Linked DNA regions of Orrella dioscoreae. The protein of the gene in region 1 interacts with the protein of each later gene in a pairwise test. Links are inferred from orthologs where the notes say so. Each region holds a gene or a part of one and is shown on either strand. Other genes may lie near its edges.

Evidence for each region.
Region 2: the proteins of uvrB (region 1) and uvrA interact in binary tests that used the Escherichia coli proteins (3 or more experiments, as listed by UniProt). The link is inferred for Orrella dioscoreae from one-to-one orthologs.

What each region holds. Positions count from the first base shown.
Region 1 is NZ_LT907988.1:2,046,967-2,052,016, reverse strand. Bases 1,009-3,934 are described here. They hold uvrB (excinuclease ABC subunit UvrB), read right to left. Parts: upstream 3,524-3,934; coding sequence 1,493-3,523; downstream 1,009-1,492. Other genes in these bases: ODI_RS09585 (amino acid aminotransferase), read left to right, coding at 3,773-3,934; ODI_RS09595 (low molecular weight protein-tyrosine-phosphatase), read right to left, coding at 1,009-1,233. Outside these bases: Fe-S cluster assembly transcriptional regulator IscR, read right to left, coding at 18-572; more of ODI_RS09595, read right to left, coding at 742-1,008; more of ODI_RS09585, read left to right, coding at 3,935-4,975. UniProt on the Escherichia coli protein: The UvrABC repair system catalyzes the recognition and processing of DNA lesions. A damage recognition complex composed of 2 UvrA and 2 UvrB subunits scans DNA for abnormalities.
Region 2 is NZ_LT907988.1:4,814,869-4,818,287, reverse strand. It holds uvrA (excinuclease ABC subunit UvrA), read right to left. Parts: upstream 3,108-3,419; coding sequence 201-3,107; downstream 1-200. Other genes in the region: ODI_RS22040 (MFS transporter), read left to right, coding at 3,297-3,419; ggt (gamma-glutamyltransferase), read left to right, coding at 1-191. UniProt on the Escherichia coli protein: The UvrABC repair system catalyzes the recognition and processing of DNA lesions. UvrA is an ATPase and a DNA-binding protein. A damage recognition complex composed of 2 UvrA and 2 UvrB subunits scans DNA for abnormalities.

The sequences.
Region 1 (5,050 bases):
GGGAAAGGCTCCTGAATTCAAGCCGCGGCGCGCGCGGGGCGGGGGCGTTCGGCCGTATTGGCGGTTGCGGTGCCAACAGGCGAGGCGCCACCCAGACGGTCCACGCGCACGGCGGAACACGCTTTTTCCTGGTTGGCTTCCTGAAGCTGGCGCACGCGCTGCTGATCCACGAGGTCCTGCAGCGACACGGAGTCCAGGTAATCGACCATCTTGCGGTTGAGGGTGGCCCACAGCTCATGCGTCATGCACTTGCCGGACTTGCCGTCATTGCCACTCGTACAGTCCCGCTTGCCGCCACAACTCGTGGCGTCCAGCGGTTCGTCCACCGCGAAGATGATGTCGGCGACGGTCACGTTGCGCGCCAGGCGGGCCAGCGAATAGCCGCCACCCGGGCCGCGCACGCTCTCGACGAGCTCGTGCCGGCGCAACTTGCCGAAAAGCTGTTCCAGATAGGACAGCGAGATGTTCTGGCGCTGGCTGATCGCCGCCAGCGTCACGGGGCCACTGTGCTGGCGCAAGGCCAAGTCGATCATCGCCGTCACGGCGAAGCGCCCTTTCGTGGTCAGCCGCATGATGTCTTTCCTTTAGGCCGGGAATGGCAAGGGGGAGTCCCCGCGCCCTTCACCAATACCTGAGCAATTAACTCAAGCATACCAAATTCCCGACTATTTTGCTTGGGTACCTCACGTAAAAAAACGCGCCGAAGCGCGTTTTTTCTGGGAATTCCCGGTCTGGTGGGAATCAGGCAGCCTGATACTGGGTGGCACGCTTGCGCACCAGCTCCAGCACGCCCTGACAGGCGTCCTCGATGTAATCCAGGACCTTGCCGAAGCCTTCCGGGCCGCCGTAGTACGGATCGGGCACAGTGGCCTCTTCGAATTCGTTGGCGAAACGCATCAGGAGCATCAGCTTGTGCTGATACTGCTTGGGGCATTGCTGCTGCATGGCGGACAGGTTTTCCCAGTCCATGGCCAGGATCAGGTCGAAATCACGGAAGTCTTCCGCCGTGACCTGGCGCGCTTCGCGATGGGCCATGTCGTAGCCGCGCTTGCGCGCTGCGGCCTGAGCGCGCGCGTCCGGCGCCTCGCCCACGTGGAAACCATGGGTGCCAGCCGAATCGACGCCGACCACGTCGGACAAACCGGCGTCGGCGACCAAATGGCGAAACACGCCTTCTGCGCTGGGCGAGCGACAGATATTACCCATGCAAACGAAAAGAACCTTGGTCATCATGTCCATAAGTGTGCGGGAAAACCCGCAACAAGGCAAGTTTTTTTTGCACGTGCGCAAGGGCGGTGCAAAAAACATGAAACAAGAATAGTTTCTTTTAAAACAACCGCTTAGCAAGCACCTTTCACGTCCCTGACGAGGCAGGAATCCCCACTTCGGGGCCCAGTTGTCCACAGCTGTGCGCAGTGCAAAAAAGGCCATGCACCGGGGCCTGCCATCAACGTCTGATATGCACCACATTCATGCATATCGGACGTTTCCATTACATGGATCCCTGCCCCAGCAAGGCCTGGTCCTTCAGCTTCTGCAGCGTGTCGCGGGTGGCGGCGGCCTGCTCGAACTCCAGGTTGCGGGCATGATCCAGCATCTGCTTTTCCAGGCGGCGGATTTCTCGCGCCAGGGCCTTCTCGTCGCCCAGCAGGGCCAAGGGCACGTCGTCCGCCTTGGGCTTGAGGGATTCGGCCCCCACGACGCCGTCGATGAGTTCGCGCACGGCCTTGTTCACGCCACGGGCCACGATGCCATGCTCGGCATTGAATGCCTGCTGGCGCTCCCGCCGGCGCGAGGTCTCGTCCATGGCGCGCCGCATGGAATCGGTGATCCTGTCTGCATAGAGTATGGCGTGGCCATTTAGGTTCCGCGCCGCCCGGCCGATCGTCTGGATCAGGCTGCGCTCGGAGCGCAGGAAGCCTTCCTTGTCGGCATCCAGGATGGCCACCAGGGAGACCTCGGGGATATCCAGGCCCTCGCGCAGCAGGTTGATGCCCACCAGCACGTCGAAGGTGCCCAGGCGCAAGTCGCGCAGGATCTCCACCCGCTCCACCGTATCGATGTCGGAATGCAGGTAGCGGACCTTCACGCCGTGCTCGGACAGGAAGTCGGTCAGGTCCTCGGCCATGCGCTTGGTCAGCGTGGTCACCAGCACCCGCTCGCCGGCGCCCACGCGCAGGCGGATTTCGCCCAGCAGGTCGTCGACCTGGGTCCGCGCCGAGCGGACCTCGACCATGGGGTCGACCAGGCCGGTGGGCCGCACCAACTGCTCGACCACGTTGTCGGTGTGCTCGTTCTCGTAGGCCGACGGCGTCGCCGAGACGAAGATGCACTGGCGCATGCGCGCCTCGAACTCTTCCAGCTTGAGCGGCCGGTTGTCCAGCGCCGAGGGCAGCCGGAACCCGTACTGCACCAGGGTTTCCTTGCGCGCCCGGTCGCCGCGGTACATGCCGCCCAGCTGGCCGATGGTGACGTGGCTCTCGTCGATGAACATGAGCGCATCGGTCGGCAGGTAGTCGATGAGCGTGGGCGGCGGCTCGCCGGCCGCGGCGCCCGAGAGGTGGCGCGAGTAGTTCTCGATGCCCTTGCAGAAGCCCAGCTCCTGCAGCATTTCGAGGTCGAAGCGGGTGCGCTGCTCGAGCCGCTGCGCTTCCACCAGCTTGCCGTCCTTGACGTAGAAATCCAGCCGCTCGCGCAATTCGGCCTTGATGGTCTCGATGGCGCGCAGCACGGTGTCGCGCGGCGTCACGTAATGCGAACCGGGATAGACGGTGTAGCGCGGCACCTTCTGGCGCACGCGGCCGGTCAGCGGATCGAACAGCTCCAGCGACTCGACCTCGTCGTCGAACAGGGTCAGGCGCAGCGCCAGCTCGGGGCTTTCCGCCGGGAAGATGTCGACGGTTTCGCCGCGCACCCGGAAGGTGCCGCGCGTGAAGTCGGCGTCGTTGCGGGTGTATTGCATGGCCACCAGGCGCGCCAGGATCTCGCGGCGGCCGATCCGGTCGCCAGCGCGCAGGATCAGCACCATGGCGTGGTAGTCGCCAGGGTTGCCGATACCGTAGATGCACGAGACCGTCCCCACGATCACCGTGTCGCGGCGCTCGAGCAGGCTCTTGGTCGCCGACAGGCGCATCTGCTCGATGTGCTCGTTGATGGACGAGTCCTTCTCGATGAAGAGGTCGCGGGTCGGGACGTAGGCTTCGGGCTGGTAGTAGTCGTAGTACGAGACGAAGTACTCGACCGCATTGCGCGGAAAGAACTCCCGCATTTCCGCATAGAGCTGCGCGGCCAGCGTCTTGTTGGGCGCCAGCACCAGGGCCGGGCGGCCCAGCTGCGCGATGGTGTTTGCCATCGTGTAGGTCTTGCCCGAGCCCGTCACGCCCAGCAGGGTCTGGAACATCAGCCCGTCGCGCGCGCCCTCCACCAGCTGGCCGATCGCGCGGGGCTGGTCGCCCGCCGGCGGATAAGGCTGGTAGAGGTGGAAAGGACTGTCCGGGTAGTCGACGAAACCGCTATCGCTCATGCTAGACTGGTGTGGGGTAAACAGAACATTATCCCCCCCGATCCTGCCAGCGTCCACCCTGCCCTTCCGGCGCATTCCTGCCGCCGCCCCGGGCCCGCGCCGACGCCCGGCCCGATCCAGCCCCTAGAGACACCCCGCCGCGCCGGCCCACGCCGACGGGCAACCGAGATTGAACGACAGCTTTGTCCTCCATCCGTCACGCTTTCCTAACCTCCCCTCCTTTGCGGCCCTAGCGCCCATTCCGCCCTCATGATCTCTCCCTTTGCTTCCGTCGAACTCGCCCCGCGCGACCCGATCCTCGGCCTGACCGAGCAGTACAACGCCGACACCCGCCCCGGCAAGGTGAACCTGGGCGTGGGCGTCTATTACGACGACGAAGGCCGCATCCCGCTGCTGCAAAGCGTGCGCCGCGCCGAACAGGCCCGCCTGGAAGCCGCCGCGGCCCGCGGCTACCTGCCCATCGACGGCATCGCCAACTACAACCAGGGCGCACAGAAGCTGCTGCTGGGCGAAGGCTCGCCGCTGGTCGCCGAAGGCCGCGTGCTGACCGTGCAGACCCTGGGCGGCACCGGCGCCCTGAAGGTCGGCGCCGACTTCCTGCGCGCGTTCCTGCCCGACGCCAAGGTCGCCATCAGCGACCCCAGTTGGGAAAACCACCGCGCGCTGTTCGAACGCGCCGGTTTCGACGTCGTCACCTACGCCTATTACGACGCGGCCACCCGTGGCCTGAACTTCGCCGGCATGACCGACAGCCTGCGCGCGCTGCCCGAAGGCAGCATCGTCGTGCTGCACGCGTGCTGCCACAACCCGACCGGCGTGGACCCCACCGCCGAGCAGTGGGCTGAAATCCTGGAAATCGTGAAGGCGCGCAAGCTGGTGCCCTTCATGGACATCGCCTATCAAGGCTTCGGCGACGGCCTGGAGCAGGACGCCCAGGTGGTGCGCCGCTTCGCCGACGCCGGCCTGACCATGCTGATCAGCTCGTCGTTCTCGAAGTCGTTCTCGCTGTACGGCGAGCGCGTGGGCGCCCTGACCGTCGTGGCCGGCAACAAGGAAGAAACCGGCCGCGTGCTGAGCCAGGTCAAGCGCACCATCCGCACGAACTATTCCAACCCACCCACTCACGGCGCCAGCGTCGTGGCCGCCGTGCTGAACTCGCCCGAGCTGTTCAAGCTGTGGGACGAGGAACTGGCCGGCATGCGCGACCGCATCCGCCTGATGCGCCAGGAACTGGTGAACAAGGTGAAGGCACATGGCGCCACGCAAGACCTGAGCTTCGTCGTGAAGCAACGCGGCATGTTCTCGTACTCGGGGCTGTCGGCGGCGCAGGTCGAGACGCTGCGTGAAGAATCGGGGATTTATGCGCTGTCGACGGGCCGTATCTGCGTCGCTGCGTTGAACAGCCGCAATATCGACGTCGTGGCGGCCGCGATTGCCAAGGCATTGAAGTAATCCCGCCGTCTCCGGCAGGACAGGCAAAAAGGCCCCGAGGGGCCTTTTTGCTTTTTGGGCGGGGCGCCGCCGTCG
Region 2 (3,419 bases), 2.8 Mb from region 1 along the record:
GCCGCAACAAGGCGACGGAACTGGAGGAAGGCACGGCCGTGGCGACGCTGGCGCCCGCGCTGCAGCGCATGGGCCATGCCGTGCAGGTGCTGCCGTTTCCCAGCGGCGTGCATGGCATCGTGATCCAGCGCGATGGCCTGCTTGAGGGCGGCGCCGATCCCAGGCGCGAAGGGCGGGCGCTGGGCGACTGAGCGGCGGGCTCAGCGCTTCAGCACGCGCGCCAGGTATTTGCCGGTGTGGCTTTCGGCGGAGGCCGCCACGTCTTCGGGCGTGCCTTGCGCCACGATGCGGCCGCCGCCGCCACCGCCCTCGGGGCCCATGTCGACCACCCAGTCGGCGGTCTTGATGACGTCCAGGTTGTGCTCGATGACCACCACCGTGTTGCCGGCCTCCACCAGCTGGTTCAGCACCTGCAGCAGCAGTTCGATGTCGGCGAAGTGCAGGCCGGTGGTGGGCTCGTCCAGGATGTACAGCGTGCGCCCGGTGCTGCGGCGCGACAGTTCCAGCGACAGCTTCACGCGCTGCGCCTCGCCGCCCGACAGCGTCGTGGCGCTCTGGCCCAGGCGCACATACGACAGGCCCACGTCCACCAGCGTGTGCAGCTTGCGCGAGATGGCGGGCACGGAATCGAAATACTCCAGCGCCTGCTCGACCGTCAGGTCCAGCACCTCGCTGATGTTGCGCCCGCGATAGCGGATTTCCAGCGTCTCGCGGTTGTAGCGCTTGCCGTGGCAGGTGTCGCAGGGCACGTACATGTCGGGCAGGAAGTGCATTTCCACCTTCACCACGCCGTCGCCCTGGCAGGCCTCGCAACGGCCGCCCTTCACGTTGAAGCTGAAGCGGCCGGGGTCGTAGCCGCGGCTGCGGGCTTCCGGCACGCCCGCGAAGAGTTCGCGGATGGGCGTGAAGAGGCCCGTGTAGGTGGCCGGATTGCTGCGCGGCGTGCGGCCGATGGGGCTCTGGTCGACGCTGATGATCTTGTCGAAATGCTCCAGGCCGTTCAGCGCCACATAGGGCGCGGGTTCGGTCTGGGCGTTGTGCAGCGCGCGCGACACGGCGGTCGCCAGCGTGTCGTTCACCAGCGTGGACTTGCCCGAGCCCGAGACGCCGCTGATGCACACCAGCCTTGCGGCCGGAATGCGCAGGTCCACCGACTTCAGGTTGTTGCCCGTGGCGCCCGTCAGCTCCAGCCACACCTGCTCGTCGTCGAAGGCACGGCGCCTGGGCACGGCGATTGCGCGCGCGCCGCTCAGGAACTGGCCGGTCAGCGATGCCGGCGACTGCTGCACCTGTTCGGGCGTGCCGTCGGCCACCACCTGGCCGCCGTGTTCGCCAGCGCCCGGGCCCATGTCCACGACCCAGTCGGCCTCGCGGATCATGTCCTCGTCGTGTTCGACCACGATGACGCTGTTGCCCAGGTCGCGCAGGTGTTTCAGCGTGCCGATCAGCCGGTCGTTGTCGCGCTGGTGCAGGCCGATGGACGGCTCGTCCAGCACGTACATGACGCCCGTCAGGCCCGAGCCGATCTGGCTGGCCAGGCGGATGCGCTGGGCTTCGCCGCCCGAGATCGTGTCGGCGCTGCGGTCCAGCGACAGATAATTCAGGCCCACGTTGTTCAGGAAGGCCAGGCGCGCCTCGATCTCGCGCACGATGCGTTCGGCGATCTCCTGGCGCGCGCCGGTCAGCGCCAGCTTGCGGAACCACGCCAGGCAGTCCGACAGCGGCATCGCCTCCACTTCATAGATGGCCAGGCCCGACTCGCGGCCGCGCGCTTCCTTCTCGATGCGGCTGCCCGGCGAGGCGAGCGTGGCGCGCGGCAGATAGCTGCCCGGCTCATCGTCGCCGATGCGCACGTGGCGCGCCTCGGGCCGCAGACGCGAGCCGCCGCAGTCCGGGCAGGTGCGGATGGCGCGGTACTTGCCCAGTTCCTCGCGCACGGCCGGCGAATCGGTTTCGCGCCAGCGCCGCTCCAGGTTGGGGATGACGCCTTCGAAGGCGTGGCGCTTGACCGAGCTCTTGCCTTTCTCGTTCAGGTAGAAGAAGGAGATCTCCTCCTGGCCCGACCCATACAGCACGATGTGGCGCGTGTCCTCGGGCAGGCTTTCGAACGGGGATTCGATGTCGAAGTCGTAGTGCGTGGCCAGGCTGGTCAGCAGCGAGTGCGTGAAGGCGTTGCGGCGGTCCCAGCCGCGGATGGCGCCGGAGGCCAGGCTCAGTTCCGGGAAGGCCACGACACGCTTGGGGTCGAAGAAACCCAGCTGGCCGATGCCGTCGCAACTGGGGCAGGCGCCCACCGGGTTGTTGAAGCTGAAGAGGCGTGGTTCCAGTTCCGGCAGGCCGTGGCTGCACACCGGACAGGCGTAGCGGCTGGAGAACATCTGCTCGCGGCCGGAATCCATGTCCAGCGCGATGATGCGGCCTTCGGCCAGGCCCAGCGCGGTCTCGAAGCTCTCTGCCAGGCGTTGCTGGCTTTCGGGGCGCACGCGCAGGCGGTCCACCACCACGTCGATGTCGTGCTTCTCGTTCTTCTTCAGCGGCGGCAGGCTGTCCAGCTCCACCATCTCGCCGTTCACGCGCAGGCGCACGAAGCCCTGCGCCTGCAGCGACGCGCTTTCGTCCTCGAAGCTGCCCTTGCGGGCGCGGGCCAGCGGCGCCAGGATGGCCAGGCGCGTCTCGGCCGGCCAGGCCAGCACGGCGTCCACCATCTGGCTCACGCTCTGCGCTTCCAGCGGCAGGCCGTGCTCGGGGCAATAGGGCGTGCCCACCCGCGCATACAGCAGGCGCAGGTAGTCATGGATCTCGGTGATGGTGCCGACGGTGGAGCGCGGGTTGTGGCCGGCGGCCTTCTGCTCGATGGAGATCGCGGGCGACAACCCTTCGATCAGGTCCACGTCGGGCTTGTCCATCAGTTGCAGGAACTGGCGCGCGTAGGCCGACAGGCTTTCCACGTAGCGGCGCTGGCCCTCGGCATACAGCGTGTCGAACGCGAGCGACGACTTGCCGGAGCCGGACAGGCCGGTCACCACCACGAGCTTCTGGCGCGGCAGGTCCAGGGAGACGTTCTTGAGATTGTGGGTGCGGGCACCCCGGATACGTATCTCGTCCATCAGGCGGTTCTGGCGCTCGTTGACACGCCGGACTCGAGTCATCGGACCCGGGCCCCGCGTTGGAATGCATGAAACGCCAGACCGGGACGATCTGGCGCAAGGTGGCGCGAAGGCCAACTTGGTACTATAGCGCGCCCAACCTGCCGGTGTGACGATGCCCGCCGGCCGTTCCGAAGAGTCCCTTTCCCGATGTCGGCTCCACCCACCATCAAGATGACATCCGACGAGCGCCGCGCCAGCGTGGCGCTGGCGGGCCTGTTCGCCTGCCGGATGCTGGGCCTCTTCCTGCTGCTGCCGGTCTTCGCCGTGGCG